Regions from separate parts of the Pelosinus sp. IPA-1 genome, predicted to be linked through region 3. Evidence: riboswitches for the same ligand, from Rfam matches in the RefSeq annotation. Region 3 holds a riboswitch; each other region holds the start of a gene.
What was found. Region 3 has a riboswitch for cyclic di-GMP ahead of QSJ81_RS00665 (response regulator). Riboswitches for the same ligand answer to the same signal wherever they lie in the genome.
Positions count from the first base shown of each region.

Region 1: another riboswitch for cyclic di-GMP. It lies ahead of QSJ81_RS22015 (methyl-accepting chemotaxis protein); the one in region 3 lies ahead of QSJ81_RS00665 (response regulator).
Region 2: another riboswitch for cyclic di-GMP. It lies ahead of QSJ81_RS13660 (methyl-accepting chemotaxis protein); the one in region 3 lies ahead of QSJ81_RS00665 (response regulator).

Region 1 is NZ_BSVC01000010.1:132,849-139,863, forward strand. It holds gene QSJ81_RS22005 (hybrid sensor histidine kinase/response regulator) at 1-390, opposite strand, end outside; gene QSJ81_RS22010 (GGDEF domain-containing response regulator) at 377-1,390, opposite strand; gene QSJ81_RS22015 (methyl-accepting chemotaxis protein) at 1,653-3,359, opposite strand; cyclic di-GMP riboswitch class I at 3,432-3,517, opposite strand; gene QSJ81_RS22020 (YibE/F family protein) at 3,598-4,725, opposite strand; gene QSJ81_RS22025 (cob(I)yrinic acid a,c-diamide adenosyltransferase) at 4,903-5,424, opposite strand; gene QSJ81_RS22030 (methyl-accepting chemotaxis protein) at 5,698-7,015, opposite strand, start outside.
Region 2 is NZ_BSVC01000005.1:188,377-195,391, forward strand. It holds gene QSJ81_RS13655 (sigma 54-interacting transcriptional regulator) at 1-178, shown strand, start outside; gene QSJ81_RS13660 (methyl-accepting chemotaxis protein) at 257-2,278, opposite strand; cyclic di-GMP riboswitch class I at 2,420-2,505, opposite strand; gene QSJ81_RS13665 (Na+/H+ antiporter NhaC family protein) at 2,676-4,016, shown strand; gene QSJ81_RS13670 (RpiB/LacA/LacB family sugar-phosphate isomerase) at 4,179-4,817, opposite strand; gene QSJ81_RS13675 (gluconate 5-dehydrogenase) at 4,850-5,635, opposite strand; gene QSJ81_RS13680 (helix-turn-helix transcriptional regulator) at 5,803-6,663, shown strand; gene QSJ81_RS13685 (YibE/F family protein) at 6,800-7,015, opposite strand, start outside.
Region 3 is NZ_BSVC01000001.1:152,026-159,040, forward strand. It holds gene QSJ81_RS00645 (LysR family transcriptional regulator) at 1-663, shown strand, start outside; gene gabT (4-aminobutyrate--2-oxoglutarate transaminase) at 858-2,177, shown strand; gene QSJ81_RS00655 (amino acid permease) at 2,276-3,685, shown strand; gene QSJ81_RS00660 (N-acetylmuramoyl-L-alanine amidase family protein) at 3,846-4,553, opposite strand; cyclic di-GMP riboswitch class I at 4,764-4,851, shown strand; gene QSJ81_RS00665 (response regulator) at 4,997-5,350, shown strand; gene QSJ81_RS00670 (chemotaxis protein CheW) at 5,426-7,015, shown strand, end outside.

The DNA.
Region 1 (7,015 bases), on a different contig from region 3:
CATTCCAAAACTTTCGCTGGAATAGGCTTGTTTTAGTTCTTTTACATAGATAGTAATATCTTGTTGTTCGCTAGTTGTAATATAATCCAACAATACCTTAAGTTCATCATTCGCTGCTAACAATGCATCAATGATAGGTAAAGTAATGCCTATCTCTCTACTGCGCACTTTTCCTAGCAAACTTTCAATGGCATGAGACAATTCAACAATTTTGTGGAAACCAAAAAATCCAGCTGTCCCTTTGATATTATGAGCAGAACGAAAAATGGAGTGAATGATCTGCTCATCCAGTTGCCCCTTCTCAATAGTAAGCAATCCTGACTCTATCTTCTCCACGTGGCTTTTGGCCTCAGCAACAAATTCTTGAATGAGTTTTTCATCCTTTAACACTACATGCACCTCTCCCTACATCAATAGCAACCCATCTGTTTCTACCTTCACGTTTTGCTTGATACAAGGCATCATCTGCTTCTTTTTTTAAAGTCTCATAGGATGAATTGATATCTGGTATTATTGTTGCAATACCCAGGCTTATGGTAACATAAGGGCTGACTTTAGATGCTTTATTGAGTATTGCAAGTGATTCTACAGCAAGTCGAAGTTTTTCCGCTACCTTTTGTCCCCCTGCTGAGTCAGTAGCATGCAGAACTATGGCGAACTCCTCACCGCCATAGCGGGTGATTATATCACTGCTGCGTTTCACATTTTCAGCTAAGATAGCAGCAACTTTTTTCAAACATTCATCTCCCGCAGGATGTCCATAGGTATCATTGTAAAACTTAAAAAAATCCACATCTACCATAATGAAGGTCAACGCTTCTTTTTCCCGTAATGCATGCCACCATTCTCTAGCTAAATAATTCTCCAAACTTCTCCTATTGGGAATTCCTGTAAGTTCATCTTCTAAGGAAAGTTCTTTTAGCTTACCATTTACAACTTGCAGCTCTCGCATTACATTTTCCATCACGCGAGTCGTTTCTTGTAAGGTAGCATTACGTTGTTCTAAATCATGCTGATATGTTAAAATACGCCGGCCAACGGACAGGCGACAACTTAATTCTCTTGGATCAATCGGCTTCGTCACGAAATCATCAGCCCCAGCATCAAAGCCAATTACCACATCTTCGACATCACTTCTCTTGGCAGTTAATATGATAACGTAAGTATGTGCTGTCTTCTCACTCTGTTTTAACCTTCTGCATAATTCAACTCCATCTATCCCTGGCATAACCCAATCGAGGAGCACAATAATTGGTTCATTAATAACCTGAAAAATTTTCCAAGCACTTTCACCATCAGCTGCAAGAACAACCTCGTAACCCCAATGTTGTACCATTTCTGAGAGTATAGTGCGAATACTTTTTTCATCATCAATGATTAATACTTTCATTTGATCTCACCTTATTTCTATTAAAAATTATGTTCAATTGAACTGTTATGAGTTTTAATGATAGAAAATTACTTCCACTTTGACAATCTATCCATTTTTTCTTACTTCGCTACTTTTCATGAAATAACCTTCCCTTTTAGGCATGCATTGCATTGACAGATTCAGGAACCTATGCATCTGTTATACTAATGAGCTTTAAAAGCTAGTCTAGCGCAAACTTAATACTAAAGGCCCTCCTTAACGGAGGGCCTTTAGTATTATTCTATATCCTAAACTTTCTCACAACGCCTTGAAGTTCTTCTGCCATCTTAGCTAATGCCTGACTAGATGCAGCAATCTCTTCCATGGATGCCGATTGCTCCTCAGTAGCTGCAGATACAGTTTGGGTTCTACTGGCCGTATCTTTACTAATTTGGTCAATATCATGCACAGATGCTACGATCTTTTGGCTGCCGGACGCCATTTGTCCAATAGAAGCGGAAGTTTCCTTAATTTGATCTGCCAATTGATCAATAAAAGTAGAAATTTCTTTAAAAGCTTCCCCAGCAGTGTTTACGACTTCAGCTCCCACATTGACTTCGCGACTTCCTTCTTTCATAGCGTCTACAGCCTGCTCTGTATCCATACCAGCCTCTGCAATTAAATTTGCAATTTCCTTTGCTGATTCTTGAGACTGTTCTGCTAACTTTCGTACCTCTTCCGCAACTACAGCAAATCCTCTGCCATGCTCGCCTGCACGGGCAGCCTCAATAGCTGCATTCAAGGCGAGTAGATTGGTTTGTGCCGCAATCCCGGAAATCGTCTCAACAATTTGTCCCATTTCTTTCGATCTTTCTCCTAGTTTTTCAACAACGTTAGCTGATTTGGTCACCGTTTGTTCCACGATATCCATCTGATTCATTGCAGCTTTTACTGCCTTACCACCATCTTGGGCTGCCTTAGAAGTTCTATCGGATACCTCTCTCATTTTCGTTGCATTTAGGGCAACTTGTTCAATACCCGTGGATAACTGTTCCACTACGCTAGTAGTTGTAGTTACTGCACTAGCTTGGGATTCAGCCCCTTGGGCTACTTCACTAATGGTAGCTGCTACCTGATTGGTAGCTTGCGCTGATTGTTCCGCACTTGCTGTCAATTCTTCTGAAGACGCTGCCACCTGTTCAGCTGATTCAATCACCTGACGGACAACTCTTTTTAGATTATCAGCCATCTTATTTAAACCATGGCCTATTTCACCGATTTCATCCTGCTCAGCGATTTTTACGTTTTCTAGACCTAAATTCCCATTTGCGATTTCAGCTAAAAAAGTTCCTACAATTCCTAATCTGCTGACAATCATAGTAGATAGTTTCCATCCCAGTAAAATACTTAGTAAAGCAAAAAATCCTGTTAGTGAGAAAATGACTTTACCTGCAAAACTAGCATGTTCTTCCCCTTCTCGATTGGCTCTATCACTTTTTTCCGCCATATAGTTTGCCAATTCTTGGAGGGTTATATTTACCGCTTCTAGTTTACCTGCTGCCTGCTGGGTAAAATATGTATAGGCTTCTTGCTTTTTCCCTTGTTTTGCTAGATCTATTGCTTTTTGGCGCTCTGTCCGATACTGACCAATTGCTTCTTTTAGTTTAAGAAATTTCTCTTGCTCATATGGAGTTAGTTTTTGACTTTCATAGGCTGTTAAAGTTTTGTCCGTTTCTAACGCTAATGTTTTTATTTCAGTTGTTAACTTATCTTCTGTTCCCTTATCTACATTACCAAAAATAAGTTCCAGAATCATTCCGTGAACTGCCCTAAAATTATGACGAGTCTCATTTAATCTTTTAATAGACAAAAGATTTTCATTGTACATAATTTTCATTTCATTGCTCATAGCATTTGTATAATAATACCCTATCGAACCTACCGTGAGCATAGCCAGTGAAACTACTAAAATAATGGTAAGAATTTTCCCCTTAATTTTAAGTTGCAAAATAATCCTCCTAAAATAAAAAAATTAGCATCAGTTCACTATGTCCTGCTGCTAATTACAATTCCGAATTGAACCGGCAGCTTGGCAGTCATAGAATAGAATCCCTTAGACCCATAGCTTTGCGTCCTTATCTTTTGATAAGTTTGCCCAATATTATATTACCTAAATTTTCTTTATTCTACATTATATTACATATAATGTCAATATAACCAAATTCTTTTTGTACTATAAAAATCTATCATTTTTTGTCGATTCGGTTTAGAAGCAGGGCCGTAATGGCAGCTGTTAGTGGAATGGAGCAGATCAATCCAATGCTCCCTGTCAGAGCCCTCGTTATTTCTGTAGCAACAATATTTAAATTCATAACTCGTACTAAGGACACATTCTCTTGGGATGTAATCAGAAAAATCAAAGGTAAGGAACTCCCCGTATAAGCTAAAATTAAGGTATTTGCCATAGTTCCCATAACATCTCGTCCAACGTTTATACCAGATTTAAATATTTCTATAAAGCCATAATGAGGACAAGACTTTTTAATTTCAAATTGGGTAGAGGCAATCGATATCGTTACATCCATCACAGCACCTAGGGATCCTAAAATAATTCCTGCAAATAGAACTTCTTGAAAGTTCATAAAGGATAATGTAGTGACTTTGAGCATCATAGCTTCTTCACTATCTAAACCTGTTAAATGCATCATTGAAATCGAAATTGCTGCTAAAATCCCTGCAATAACAACACCGCTTACAGTACCAATGATTGCCCCCCAGGTCTTTGCATTCCAACCACTAATTGTAATCTGCGTTACGGTAGCAATCACTGCACAAACAAGCATGGTAGCTAAAATAAAGTTCCAATGATAACTCAAAATAAGGGGAATCATACCCTTAAGAATCAAAATTACAGAAAAACAAATAACAAACAAGGTCTTAACACCAATCTTTTTCCCTAACAACAATAATGATAAAATAAAGACACCGACTAATATATACATAGGGAAAAGGCGATTATAATCCGCAACATGGTATTGTTTTACACTTTGTGTCTCGTTTACAGCCAAAATAATTTTATCACCAGGACTAGGGTTTATGTCAAACAATGGCTGGTTGGTAGTATAATTGATACTCTGCACCTCTTTACCAGCTTCTGGCCCTGTTGTAAGTTGAATCGTTATTAAGTTTTTCCCACTAACCCCCATATTCTTATTAGACGGTATTTCAAGGGGTTGTACCGACAATACTACACCATTTATATAATCAATCGGTTGGGGATTGTTAGCTGCCGCAAAGGCGGGCGCTACATCCAAACGTAAGAAAACAATAACATTCATTAAAATATAGAGTAAAAAAATTCGTTGTAGTTTCATGATAAAACTCCTTGCTATAAAAAAATAAAATGTGCTGGACCTATCTGTACAGATAAATAAAACTTGATTTATAAGTTATTGTACTTCCAAATCTCGTAAATAAAGCATAGCTTGCCCCGAAAGACAAATTATGCCATTTTGTGAGGCTACAGTCTATTGTACTCCATAAAATCCTAGTTATGAATTAACCAATTCTTGCTGTTCTTCCAAAAAGCGGGCAAAGGTGTATAATACATCAGACAAGCGATTTACATATTTCATTAAAGATGAACTTACTGGTTCTATCTCTTCTAGTGACGTCATAAGCCTTTCAGCACGTCGGCAAACAGTACGGGCTACATGTAGAATCCCAGAAGCCTGGCTGCTGCCTGGCACTATAAATTTAGGAGCAGGATTCATAAGCTTGACGTATTCATCAATCCAAGTTTCAAAACGCAGAATTTCAGCCTCGCCGATTTTGGAAGGGTACATTTCCCCTTTAGGATCCGCTAGCTCAGCGGCGACGGCAAAAAGCTCTAACTGCACAATATGGATTTTTTCTACGATAGCTGAATTGATAATAAAATGCTTCCCAAAGCCTAATAATGAATTCAACTCGTCAATGGTTCCGTAACTATCTACGCGTATGCTATTCTTCCGCACGCGACTACCATCTAGCAGACTAGTCATTCCCTTATCACCTGTACGTGTATAAATCATATGTAAGCCTCCTATCTTTTTCTCATTACACCTATTGTTCTGTTTCTTAAACATTTCGACTTCTAGCTACATATTCCTGCAGATAGAGAAAGACTAAGATGTAAGTGGAGTGAAAAACGCCACCTACATCTTAGTCTTTGAATGTTATTGATTATAAGAAAAGACTTGGCTTGTGCCAAGTCCTCGAACGCAGGCAGAAGCCTTAGTCGTTCTTACTTGGAATCAAGAAAGTGTTATACTTTCTGATTCCGTAAAAAACGTAACAGTATTTCTTTATACTCTGAATTTACGGACAGCATCCTGCAATTCTTCTGCCATATGAGAAAGGCTGCGACTAGTTGCCGCAATTTCCTGCATAGATGCAGTTTGCTGCTCAGTTGCAGCGGAAACAGTTTGAGTCTGAAGAGCATTCCCTTTGGTGACTTCATCAATCCCACGAACTGCGCCAACAATATCTTGGCTCCCAATTGAAATTTGATTAGCGGCATTGGAAATTTCCTTAACTTGTGTAGTAACCTCACCTACAAGTTGGATAATCTGATTAAATGCATTCCCCGCCTCCAAAACTACTCTTGTACCATCCTTTACTTCTTCCGTACCAGTGTTCATTACCAAAACAGCTTGTTCCGTTTCCTGTTGAATTTCACTAATTAACGTTGCAATTTGTTTTGCTGCTTCTTCCGATTGCTCTGCAAGCTTACGTACTTCTTCAGCGACTACAGCAAAGCCCTTACCCTGCTCTCCTGCACGAGCAGCTTCAATTGCTGCGTTAAGAGCCAGTAGATTGGTTTGCCCAGCAATACCAGAGATGGTATCTACAATTTGCCCTATGTGCTTAGAGCGTTCTCCTAACTTGCCTACAACTTGCGCAGAATTTCCTACAGTAGCTTCGATATTCGCCATTTGTTCTTCAGCCGAGTTAATAAGTTTACCACCATTTTGAGCCGCAGAAGTTGTTCTTTGGGATGTGTCCGTGGCATGCTGCGCATTTTGAGCTACTACTTTCGCATCAGAAGCAGATTTTTCAGCCACAGTTAAGGTAGTATTAACTGCATTTGCTTGTTTTTCGGTTCCTGCTGCTACATCCATGATGGAATCAGCAACTAAGGTGGCAGCCTGCGCAGATTGTTCTGCACCAGCAGTTAGTTGTTCTGATGCCGCTGAAAGTTGCTCTACTTTCTCTTGCACTTGTGAAAAAAGTCGTTTTAAATTACCTTTCATTTCTGTCAGCGACTTGGCAAGAATACCAAATTCATCGGAACGCATGCTAAGTCCTTGATGAATTGATCCTGAAAAATCGCCCGCTGCCATAGTAGTCAGCTCTGCTGTGATATGCTTTATCGGATATGTAACCTGTTTTGTTAGGTAGACACTCAGTATTACACCCAAAATCAAAGCTATAACACTTAATGTAATTGCCATAGTCACATTATAAGATACATTATGGTTGGCTTCATCCACCTCTGCGAGAGCATGCTTAGCATTTTCTTCTACAGTAGTATGTAGTGTTTGTTGTATAGACTGAGCAAATGGTGTTAACTCACGAGTTATCGCACCACTTGTCAGAGCTTTTTCATTCGCTTTTTCGATA
Region 2 (7,015 bases), on a different contig from region 3:
AGAGCTTGCTAATGATACACTTGAGGCGCCTTTACTATCAGAGGAAGATCGCATTATTTCTGCATTAGCACAATATAATTCGAATATAACCCAAGCAGCTAGATTCTTAGGTATGGATCGAAGTACACTTTATCGCAAACTTAAAAACTATAAAATCGAGGTCAAGAAAACCTATTAGGGAAAATAACATTTTCTTTTAAGATAGCCAAAAGCCGCTTAAAACGTATCGTTTTAAGCGGCTTTTCCAGAGAGTTATTTATACTTTAAATTGGGCTATAATGGATCGAAGTTCTTCAGACATTTTCGCTAAGGCTTCACTGGAAGCGGCGATCTCTTCCATCGAAGCAGACTGTTCCTCAGTTGATGCTGAAACAGTTTGCGTATATCCTGCTGTCGCACCACTAATTCTGTCGATTTCCTTAATTGAGGAAACAATTTGTTCGCTCCCACCTGCTACCTGTTGAATGGCAGCAGAGATATCCCGGATTTGATCGGAAACTTGCTCAATTAAATTCAAGATTTCCCTGAAGGCTTTGCCTGCTATATGAACTACTTCTGAACCTCGCTTGACTTCTTTCGTCCCCTCAGACATTACATTAACCGCGATTTCTGTATCCCCTTGAATTTCACCAATGAGTACTGCAATATGCTTTGCTGCGTCCTCGGATTGTTCAGCTAGTTTACGAACTTCTTCCGCTACCACAGCAAACCCTCTGCCCTGCTCGCCAGCACGTGCGGCTTCGATAGCGGCATTTAATGCAAGGAGATTTGTTTGGCCGGCAATTCCAGCAATCGTATCAACAATTTGACCGATCTCTTTGGAACGATCGCCAAGTTTTTCAACAACCTGGGCTGAATTTGTTACTGTTTTTTCGATATTTTCCATCTGTTTTGTAGTATCTTCGATTGCCTTACCACCATTTCGGGCAGCAAGTGCAGTCTTCTCGGCAGTGGCTGCTACATTTTCAGAATGAGCAGCTACCTGCTGTATACTAGCAGACATTTTTTCAACAACATCCGTAGCAGCATCGACTGCTTGCATTTGGGAAGCACTGCCTGAAGCCACTTCCGTTATCGTTTCAGCTACTTGATTGGCAGCTATAGAAGATTGTTCTGCACTTGCCGTAAGTTCCTCAGAAGATGCTGCAACCTGTTCTGCTGAGGTAGCAATTTGTTGAACCAAACCGCGTATTTTTTTCACCATAGTATCAAAATAAATTCCCATTGCATCTAACTCGTCTTTACCCGCGACACTCTGTGTTGTCGCCCCACCAATAACAGCCACTTGTGAAGTTAAGTCACCTTCCGCCATTTTTTCGATCGCTTGATTCAAGCGTATAATGGGTTTCGTTAAACGCCTTGAAATTAGAATACCAAAACCACAAGCAGCAATAAGAATCAAACCGATTGTAATAAGGGAGGACCTTAAAAATGGAGTTAACTTTACAAAAATCTCTTTCTCTGGAGCATTAATCCCTAAACTCCATTGAGTCCCAGGAACAGGAGCGTAAGCTACATACTTTGAAATGCCCCCGTCTACGTAATTACCAGTTCCAGTTTCACCGTTTACCATTTTATTTATTACAGCTTTAAGTTGATTATTTCCATTAGGATCCTTTAATATATTGGTCTTCATGACTTGTTCTTTATCAGGATGAATAATGATGAGTCCGTCACCTTGAATAACATAAGCATAACCACTTTGTGCAACCTTAATTTCATTAACACGCGAAATGAGAGCATCAATAGGGACTGTACCGCCTAGAGCACCTATAATCTGGTTATTCTTTTTGATCGGAGCAACAACAGATACTACCATTTTGCCATCCGCCTTAGAAATAATAGGATCGGTAGTTACCACTTTGCCAGTTGACATGACCTGTTTAAAATAGTCACGATCAGCGATATTCGTTCGATCACCCGATGTATGAATGGATTGCCCCTTTGCATCTACAAGCCAAAACCGTGAATAAATCGGATTACGCTTGATCTCTTCTTTTAAATAAGTAAGTGCACCTTGCGTATCTCCGTTCACAACACTTTGATTCGTTGCTAATATGGAAACCTCGATTTCACGAGTGCTTTTCCACGTTCCAATATCTTCAGCATAAGCACTTGCTCGGTGGATAAGATCCTCCTCAACATCGGAAACTAATATGCTTTTTGCATTGTAAAAATTACATACTCCTAGAATACTCAATGTAAGTAATAAGCCAATCACTAAAACAGCAGTAACCTTTACCTGAATACTTTTTCCCATCCATTTAAGCAAATTCATAAAAAAATTCTCCTCCGCCTCATTTTTCACTTCTTGCCCAAATTGCTAGCTACCTACCTTGAAACTCTACCTCTCTCCCAAATAAAAATAGCACCTGCCCAAAGCAAGTGCTAATTAACTCATCATAATTAATTATGATTCACTAGCAACCTGGCAATCATAGACAACTCGTCTTTAGACCCATAGCTTTGCGTCCCAATTTTTCAATTGGTTTGCCAATATTTCCTTTTTAATATTGTTCATTGTACACCCAATAGCCAAATTCGTCAAATAATGCCAAAATACAACGTTAAGAGTCATTTTTCAGCCTTGACTTGGGGGGCACATACACTATAAGATTTGAGATGTCTTAGTATCTTATCAATCTTATTAAATACTCATGGAAGAAGTGATGACTTTGGACACTATAATCGTCTTTATTCTTTTTTTTAGTTCTCTGCTTTTCAGCATTTATCATGATATTTCTATTATTTATTCTTTGCTTTTGGGGCTTCTAGGTTTTTCCTTACTTTCGTTACGTCGAGGTTATACCCTAACAAATTTATTTAACATGATGATGATTGGTTCAAAAAAGTCCCTTATCGTAATCAAAATTTTTGTACTGATCGGCGCAATAACAGCTGTTTGGCGAGCCAGTGGCACGATCTCCTTTATCGTGTATTATGCAATTGCCTTTGTCAGTGCAAAATACTTCATACTATCCGCCTTCTTACTCTGCTGTCTAGTATCCTTTCTACTTGGAACCTCATTTGGCACGGTTGGAACCATCGGTGTAGTGCTCATGGTATTAGCTAAAGGGGGTAATGTTGATATCAACATGACGGCAGGTGCCATTATCGCAGGAGCCTATTTTGGTGATCGCTGCTCTCCTATGTCTTCGAGCGCTAATCTTATAGCATCTTTAACAGATACTAAGCTGTATATAAATATAAACAATATGATGAAAACTTCGATTTTACCATTTATCCTTTCAATTATAGGTTATACCTACTTATCAAATGCGAATCCTCTGTCCTTCTATGACACGCAAATGACAGACGAGATATTGAAATCTTTTGATATAAGCATAATTACCTTATTTCCCGCTGCCATTATACTCCTTTTAGCCGCCTTTCGCATTGATGTAAAATTATCAATGGGCATCAGCATACTTTCTGGTATCTTGATTGGCCTTTTTGTTCAACATCTATCCTTTTCACAAATGGCAACTTACATTATGACAGGCTACACGATGGAACATGGCGGCTTCTTTGCCAATATCATTCAGGGTGGCGGCCTATATTCTATGCTGAAAGTTGCTCTTATTGTTTTAATTTCCTCTTCCTACTCCGGCATTTTTGAGGGAACTGGTTTATTACAGCCAATTGAACAATTTTTCGAAAGACTTAGCGAAAAAATCAGTGTCTACCCTACTACGATACTATCCAGCATCGCTACCGCTGCTTTTAGCTGCAATCAAACCTTGGCAGTCATGCTCACCCATCAATTTGCCTATAAGATCTATGAGAAAAAACAACGTAACAAGTACCAATTGGCCCTCGACATGGAAAACACGGTCATCCTGCTCTCCGCTGTCATCCCCTGGAATATTGCAGGGGCTGTTCCTGCTGCGGCACTCGCAACAGATTCAGCCTTCATCCCTTATGCTTTCTATCTTTTCCTTGTTCCCCTAGTTAATTTATCTTTTTCATACAAGGTGAATACTTCAACTACCAATTCCAATACTACTAGCAAATAAAGGCACCCCCATACTCTACGACCCGCCCTCCTCCTATTAATCAAATTAAAAGGATGTTCAAATCTTACATACAATCCCTAGTTCAAATTACACTTCGAGTGCTTCCAAACGAAAAATGCCCTAAAGTTCATTCGATCTGAACTTTAGGGCATTTTTGTGCAGTTAAGCTAATACACGTTTGATATAAGCGGCAATTTCGTCATTTTTGCAATTTGCGAAGAAATACTCTTGGAATTTCTCTCCACTTACTGCACCTTTTAATAACTCTTGATCAATATTTTTTAATATTGTCAGCATATCTTGATGAGTTACTTTTTTAACTTCATCTAAGATTTTCTTGTTGCGTTGTTCTGGGATTACTCTATCTTTTGGATATCCTTGTCCGCTTTCGCCTAGAAACAATTTTTCAAAAATATATTCAAGGTTTAATTCAGCACCCCAGCCAAATCCTTTGGCAAAGGGTAACGCAATTGCATTTCCATCATTGATTTGAGCAAACATATAGGCATCGGATGGATCGACCACATGTCCACATAACACTCCTGGAAAGGAATTGCAGGATAACATAGCACCTTCTCCTGTGCCACATCCTGTTATAACATAATCTACTGCCTTTGAGTTTAACAAGATCGCTGCCAGAATGCCATTCTGTACATAGGTCAATTGCGCTTTATCTTCTGCACCATACATTCCGTAGTTGAATACTTCATGTCCCATAGGTTCTACCACTTTTTTCAAAGCGGAACAAATCATTTCATTTTTAGCCGCTTGGCTATTTTCATTGATTAATGCAATTTTCATGTTTTTACGCCTCCTATAATCCAATTCTAATCTTATGGTTGTTTCCCAATATAAGCTAAGATACCGCCATCTACATAAAGGATATGTCCGTTAACGAAATCAGAAGCATCAGATGCTAAGAATACGGCAGGGCTCTGTAAATCTTCAGGTGTTCCCCAGCGAGCAGCCGGTGTTTTTGCAATAATAAAGCTATTGAATGGATGTCCCTCTTCTCTTAGAGGTGCTGTTTGTGGGGTTGCAATATAACCAGGTCCAAGGCCATTACATTGGATATTATACTGTCCATATTCTGATGCAATATTTCTTGTCAACATCTTCAATCCGCCTTTAGCAGCTGCATACGCAGATACTGTTTCACGTCCAAGTTCACTCATCATCGAACAGATGTTGATAATTTTCCCATGACCTTTTTTAATCATGGATGGTATTACTGCTTTTGCTACGATAAAGGGTCCATTTAAATCGATATCGATTACCTGACGAAATTCTGCTGCTGACATTTCATGCATCGGAATGCGTTTAATAATACCAGCGTTGTTTACAAGAATATCAATGATACCAACCTCTTGTTCCACTTTGGCTACCATGGCTTGTACTTCTTCTTCCTTCGTCACGTCAGATACATAGCCAAAAGCATTGATTCCAGCTTCTTTATAAGCTTTGATTCCTTTATCCACCAAATCTTGATTTATATCATTAAAAACAATCTTTGCACCTGCCTCAGCATAAGCACTCCCAATTGCAAAACCTATCCCATACGATCCGCCAGTTACTAATGCAACCTTTCCCTCTAGGGAAAACTTTTTCAAAATATCCATTCTATTTTACCTCCTTTTTATTTAAAACCCCTATTGCTAGATTCTTGCTTTTCTTACCTATGAAAGCAGTATATCATACTAATATTTCATAATCTTGTCATTCTTTCTTATAAATATTGCATATCTTGAACAAGCCCATTATAATTAGCATAGAAAGGATGTGTACTATGGAGAAATTCACATCTTGCAAGTTAGCAATCTTGGAATGCCTGAAAAACAAATATTATGCAATCGCCCATTTGCATAAAGAAGAGAAAATCATGGATATGCATATCCATGATTGTTACGAAATCTATTATTCCATTTCTGGTGGAAAACAGTTTCTGATCGATAATCGGTTTTATGATATTAATCCAGGAGATTTATTTATTATCAATCAATTTGAGAGCCATTATCTAACCCAAATCAATAACATGGTTCATGAGCGTATTATTATCTCGATTCACCCTGATTTTTTAAAGGAAATTTCGACGACAAAAACAGACCTTAACCATTGTTTTACCGAGCGTAATCAGCTATTCAACCATCGCATTTCATTAAACAAAGAGCAGCAGCATCGCTTTCTTTATTATATTGGCAAAATAACTACCTTAAATGAATTCGGCAGTGATATACTCGAACGAGTAGCTTTTATGGAAATGATGGTTATGATCAATAGTTTATTTATCAATAACCATAGCTCAGAAATAGCAGATTCCAACTTTCAGTACAATCAACAGGTGCAAGAAATCCTGACCTACATCAATCAACATATTACCGAGGCTATTACGGTAGAACAGCTGGCAGAGCAGTTCTACATCAGTACCTCTTATATCTGCAGGATTTTCAAGGCAACTACAGGCACCACGATTAATAAGTACATTAATGCCCGCCGTATTACCATCGCAAAATCTTTATTAACGATGGGCCACGGAGTCGGTGAAGTATGTGAGAAGTGTGGCTTTAATGATTACAGCAACTTCTTAAAAGCGTTTACAAAAGCAGTTGGCATATCTCCAAAAAAATATGGTCAATATAGTGCAAGTTAACGACAGGCTATAGACTCTATATGCCTCAAAAGATAATTCTAAAACCTTATAAAACAAAAAATCCTCGACAACACTACATGAGTAGTATGCCGAGGATTTTTTATGTAGAGACAAGCCATATCATCGTTCGCGAGATTTACTGTGGTTTCTTGCAACACAAAAGGATAGCCGAAATGATTGCCGTGAGAGGTATTGCATAAATCAAACCAATACTGCCTATTATCGCCCTAATTAATTCGGTCATAATACCTTGTGTATTGATTATATGGGTAAAAGACACACCATTATAGCTAGCTAGCAATAGTAATGATGGCATAAAACCACCTACATATGCCAAAATCAAAGTATTAAC
Region 3 (7,015 bases):
GAATTCATGAATATGACTACGAAAGAATTAAAAGAATTAGATGAAGGATATACAGGAACCTTATCGATTGGAGCTGTTGCATCCTCAGGAACGACCTTCTTACCCTTCAAAGTTGTCAACTTCCATAAACGCTATCCCCATATAAGTTTTCAGCTATGGGAAGGTGACACAAACAAAATTTTAGATTTACTGAATACTGGAATCATTGAAATAGGTATTGTAAGAGCAGTTTTTGATTCAAGAATGTATCATTCCGTGAATTTACCGAATGAACCCATGGTAGTTGCCATGTGCAAATATTGGGAAGATAAAGAACAGGCGACTCAACATATAAAGTTAGAAGAACTTGTCGATAAGCCCTTATTACTTCATCGGAGTAATGAAAGTATGATTGTGGAGTGTTGTCAGAAAAATGGTTTTGAGCCTCAAATTTTGTGTCGAGGGGACGATGTTAGATCCTTACTCGTATGGGCTGACGCAGGATTAGGCATGGCTATAGTACCTAAATCGGCAGTAGGTCTTGTGCCGAGCAACACATTAATATACAAAGAAATCATTGAATCTTCCTTAGAAATAAAAAAAGCAATTATTTGGCTGCGAAATCGCTACCTCTCAGCGAGTACTAGGAATTTTATAGATATGATACTGTCAGACTTATCGTAAGGATAAAAGTGAATAGGTCACAATATGGTACAACATAATCTGTGATCTATTCACATAGACGCTAGTTGATACCTCTGGTATTATTTAAGTATCAACAAAATATGAGCATGTATTTAGCAACGGCGCTGAATGTATATCCTGGAGATATATTCAGCGTTTTTATTTTTATAAAAATGTTAAGGAGGGACTTTATAATGGATAATGGAAAAAGTAAGACTGAAACACTGATACAAAGAAAAAACAATGCAGTTGCTAGGGGGATCGCTAACTCGACAGGGGTTTTTGTAGAAAAGGCCAGTGGAGCGGTCATTACAGATGTAGAGGGTAGGGAGTTTCTTGATTTTTATGCGGGTGTAGGGGTTTTAAATGTTGGTCATTGTCCAGAACCAGTGGTTAAAGCCATACAAAAACAAGCGGAACAATTACTTCATTCATTTTTTGCCATTGCCATGTATGAACCCTATGTCCAGCTGGCAGAAAAAATGAACTCTCTAATGCCTGGCTTGTCTCCGAAAAAGACGATGTTTGCTAATAGTGGTGCAGAAGCCGTTGAGAATGCGGTGAAAATTGCCCGCCATGCAACGAAAAGAACCGGAATCATATCTTTTGAATGTGCATTCCATGGACGTACTTTTATGACCATGGGTCTTACCAGTAAAGTAAAACCTTATAAATATGGTTTTGGACCTTTTGCTCCGGAGGTTTACAAGGTTCCTTCTGCATATTGCTACCGCTGCCATTATCGTTCTACCTATCCAGGTTGTGGAATGCATTGTCTAGAAAATTTTGAACGGTTTTTTACAGCAGAAATTGATGCTGAGCATATTGCAGCTATGATTATTGAACCAGTGCAGGGAGAAGGTGGTTTTCTCGTACCGCCACCAGAATTTTTGCCAGGTCTTAAGGCTATCTGTGAGAGTAAGGGAATCTTATTAATTGCTGATGAGGTACAAAGTGGTTTTGGTCGTACAGGGAAAATGTTCGCCATTGAAAATTGGGGTGTGGAACCGGACTTAATGACTACGGCGAAGTCAATCGCTGCTGGTGTTCCTCTCAGTGCTGTAACAGGCAAGGCTCAGTATATGGATGCACCTGACGCTGGTAATATTGGCGGGACCTATGGTGGCAATCCTTTAGCCTGTGTGGCGGGTTTAGAGACGATAAAATTAATTGAGGAAAACAATCTCTGTAGCCGGGCATCAGAAATTGGCCACAAAACCATGAAGAGACTGGAAGCCTTACAGGAGCGATGTTGTGCTATCGGTGATGTGAGGGGGATTGGTGCGATGATTGGTATTGAACTAGTCAAAGACCGAAAAACGAAAGAACCAGCGAAAGAATTGACTGGCAAGGTAGTGAAATATTGTCTGGAACAAGGTGTAATGCTAATTAGTGCTGGTATTTTTAGTAATGTAATTCGGTTATTGATTCCTTTGGTGGTTACTGATGAACAATTAGATCGTGGACTTACGGTTTTAGAACAAAGTATCCTAAAAGCTGCTGCCGAAGAGTAATGTAGTTTAAATAAAATAGCTGCAAGCAAAGACGCTTGTCAACAATTATGAGGTTGTTGATGAGCGTCTTTTTATATAAAAAAAGGAGGCGAACAGATATGAAAGAACAATCCTTATATTTAGAAAAAGAGAACTTGAAGAAAGATCTAAAAGACAGACATATCCAGTTGATTGCTATTGGTGGTGTTATTGGCGTTGCTCTATTTATGGGGTCTGCTCAGGCTAGTAAGATGGCAGGACCAGCTCTCACGTTAGCCTATGCCCTCGGCGGTATCGTTATGTATTTTGTACTGCGTGCATTAGGTGAAGTCGCTGTAGAACATCCTGTTGCTTCATCCTTTGCTGGCTATGCCAGAGCCTTTTGCGGGCCGCTAGTTTCCTTTGTTACTGGATGGACTTATTGGTACCAATGGGTTGTCTTGGCTATGTGTGAGATTTCAGCAGTCGGCATGTATATGAAATACTGGTCACCAGATATAGAACAGTGGATTCCTGCGCTGATTTGCCTTGGTGTAATTCTCGCCATTAATTTAGTTGCAGTGAAATATTACGGCGAGTTTGAATTTTGGTTTGCGCTAATTAAAGTTGTGACTATCATAGCCATGCTGCTAGTTGGCTTTGCAATGATTCTCTTTGGTCTTGGTAACGACGGGGTGGCAATTGGTTTTTCTAATCTATGGACTCACGGAGGTTTTATGCCTTTTGGTTGGAGTGGTGTAGCCATGGCGTTGGTTATGGTAGTGTTTGCGTATTCAGGAGTTGAACTAATCGGAATTACCGCTGGTGAAGCCATTAATCCTGAGTCCTCTCTTAAATCAGCGATTGATAAGGTGTTTTGGCGAGTATTGGTTTTCTATGTTGGCTCTATGGTAGCCATTCTGTCTATTTTTCCTTATGATACGTTGCCGAAAGGCATTAGTCCCTTTGTGATGATCTTTGAAAAAGCGGGCATTCCTTATGCAGCTTCCATTATAAATGTTGTAATTTTGTCCTCGGCAGCTTCTTGCTTAAATAGTGGTATGTATGTTTGTGGACGAATGCTTTATGGATTAGCACTTAGAAATGAGGCTCCCGCATTTTTAGGGAAATTATCAGGCAGTCAAGTTCCCGCTAATGGCATTCTATTTTCTAGTGCTGTTTGCTTGATAGGTGTTTATCTAAATTATGCATCTCCAGATAGCGTATTTTATTATATGTCGGCGATCACAACAACGGGTTGTATGTGGACTTGGTCATTGATCATGTATATTCAGTTTAAATGGCGAAAAAGCCTTAGTAGTGAGCAAATTACTCAGTTAAAATATCCTATGCCTTGTTATCCATATGCTAATTATGCAGTAGGGATATTTATGCTGGCTGTAACCTTAGGTATGGGATATGACCATGATAATCTGGTAGGATTATATGTTGCACCTGTTTGGTATGGTGGTCTTTATATTGTATATAAACTATTAAAAATTGGTGAAGCCCAACAGAAAGCTGATTTGAGCATTCGTACAGAATGGTAAGTTCGGTTATCTTTGAGGATTAGGTAAAGGATTGAGCCAGGCAGGTGACTGCTTGGCTTTCCTGTTTGTCAATTCATAGAAGTAAAAAAATGGAGCACAAGTGTGCTCCATTACGAGGATACTTAAAAATTTCTAGAAATAGAATGGTTAGAGGGCGCACTTATTGCGCGAAATATTTTTTAATTCCATTATAAATTCCAAGTGCTGCTTTTTTGTCAAAAGTAGGATTAGAGAGTAGTTTTTCTTCTTGCGGATTGGAGATAAAAGCGACTTCTGTTAATATGGCTGGCATCGTTGTGTTTTTGAGAACATAAAAATCATTAGGTTGATAGCCTCTATCAGATAATTTTAGTTGGCTAACCATACTATCTTGTACTAAACTGGCAAAAGTATCGCTATTGCCGTAAAAATAAGTTGCTGTACCACTGACAGGTTCGTCAGAAGCGTCAGCATGAATGCTAACAAACAAGTCTGCACTAGCCTGGTTTGCAATTGCAACGCGAGCCTGTAGTTCGTCAATATCTGATGTTCCTTCATTGGCAACATCCTTGTCAGAGGTACGGGTCAAGATGACCTTCGCTCCTCCATCCGATAGTAACTTACCTAGATCACGAGCAATGGCCAATGTAACATTTTTTTCGGCAACATGATTAGGGCCTATAGCGCCAGTATCACTGCCACCATGACCAGGATCAACAACGATTACTTTGCCTTTCAGTGTAGAATTTTTCGTTTGGTTACTTTGAAGACCTATAAAGTTGATGATATTTTGACTCAGTGTATCAAAGGAAGCGGCACTCGCCGTAGCTGCCGGTAAGCTAGTTAGTAACATTAATAAGATTAGTAAAAGAGGCGTTTGTTTTTTCATGTAATGTTTCCTTGCTAATTTTATAGTTTTATGTGGCATTCAAATTATACTGTAATTACATTCTTCACAGCAAACGTAATATTTGCCATTCTCTATTATATTATAATGAGGCTTAAGTCCCAGAAAATTGCACCAAAGTCCTGAAATACGTTGACGAATATATGGAATAATAATATAATATAAGAAAATACTACATAGATAGACAAAAATTAACAATATTGGCAAACCTATCGAAAGATAGGGACGCAAAGCTATGGGTCTACAGTCGCTGGGCGACCAAGACTGCCAGGCCGCCATGTTAGCTTACACTACCATGTATTAGGTCAGGCTACCCCTGATCTTTTTTTGCGTTTTTTTTAGGGTGAGGCAAAGGATAGCTGTAATAACCAGGTAACGATACATGATTGCAAGTTGATATTACTTGCCGATGAAAGGATGAAAATATGAAAGTACTTATTGTCGATGATGCCGTCTTTATTAGGTTAACACTAAAAATGATGTTGGAAAAAAACGGTTACCAAGTTGTGGGCGAAGCTGCAAATGGTGCAGAAGCAATCCTAAAATACAATGAACTTAAACCTGATCTGGTTACAATGGATATAACAATGCCCCAAATGGATGGTATAACGGCTTTGAAGGCGATAAAAAAGATGGATTCTAGTGCGAAAGTCGTTATGATATCGGCTATGGGGCAAGAAGCGACTGTAAAAGATGCCATCGTGTCTGGTGCTAATGGATTTATCGTAAAACCGTTTGTTGAAGAACAGGTCATTCGAGGGCTAAGCAAGTTTAAATAAAAAGACTAGATTTTGAAAAAAGCTATGTAGTACCGTACTTCCAGTATCTGCAGTAATTTGTGAGGGTGATTGAAATTGGCCAATAATGATAGCAAAGCCCCAATGCTTGACCTCTTTGTATTTGAAACAAACCAGCTGTTAGAACAGCTTGAACGCCTTATTTTAGATAGTGAAAAGTCCGGGGGCTTAGAAGTCGTCATCAATGAAGTATTTAGAATTATGCATACCCTAAAGGGTTCGGCTGCTATGATGATGTTCAATGATATTTCTTCCGTAGCCCACTCTTTAGAGGATGTTTTCTTTTATATTCGCGAGACAAAGCCTCAAAGTGTAGATTATTCGGAACTGACAGATCTAGTTTTAAATGCCGTAGATTTCATTAAGGGTGAAGTAGCTAAGGTGGAAAACGGGGCAGATGCAACAGGTGATTCCTATGTTGTCTGCGAGAAAAGCAGGGAGTTTTTGTCCAGTTTAAAGGAAGGTCATCCCAAACTGACTGATACTACGAATTTTGATATTGATGATTCAACTATCCATTCTTTAACGGATGTATCTGATACATCAAAGGGTGAGGGGGAAATCAGATATGAAGCCAGGATCTTTTTTGACGAAGATTGCGGCATGGAAAATATAAGAGCCTTTACCCTAATTCATGAGCTTAGTGAACTTGCCGAGAACATTGTACATTCACCAATGGATATTTTAGAAAACGATGCTACATCGGAAGTTATCAAAAATGAAGGATTCCAGATAACATTTTCGACACAAAAATCTTTGGAAATAGTGCAAGAATTTTTCTGCAACACAATGTTTCTAAAAGAGTTCAACTTAAATGTAGTGGCGGATGACAGTGTCAAAAAAGCACAGCAGAAAAAAGTAATAGTCTTAGATGACCCAATTCCAGATGAGCCCGTGAATGCTGCTGGCAAGGAAATGGAGCAGCAAACGGAAGGGGCACAAAGTTTTATTAGTGTAAATGTGTCAAAGATGGATATCCTTATGGATTTAGTGGGAGAGCTTGTTATTGCTGAGGCAATGGTAACTCAAAATCCTGAACTGCAAGGACTGAGGCTCGATAAGTTCTATAAGTCGGCTCGCCAATTAAGAAAAATTACTAGCGAACTTCAAGATACGGTCATGTCCATACGTATGGTGCCATTATCAGCAACTTTTCATAAGATGAATCGCATTGTCAGAGATATGGTGCGAAAGCTTGATAAAGAAGCGCAGTTAGAGATTATCGGAGAGCAGACAGAAGTAGATAAAAATATCATAGAAAGTATATCAGATCCCTTAATGCACCTAATTCGTAATGCTGTGGACCATGGCATTGAACCTGCTCAAGAAAGAATAACCCAAGGGAAACCGAAAGTGGGCAAGATTCGTCTAGAGGCAAAAAGTGCCGGTGGTGATGTTTTGATTACGATACAAGATGATGGTGGAGGGTTAAACAAAGAAAAGATTCTTAAAAAAGCTTGGGAACGCGGTTTAATTGAAAAGGAAGAGACTTCTTTAAGCGATAACCAGATCTATTCTTTTATTTTACAGCCTGGCTTTTCTACCAATGACACTGTGACAGAATTCTCTGGTCGTGGTGTTGGCATGGACGTCGTAGCCAAGAATATTGAAAAAATAGGTGGTACGATTAGTGTTGATAGCATAGTG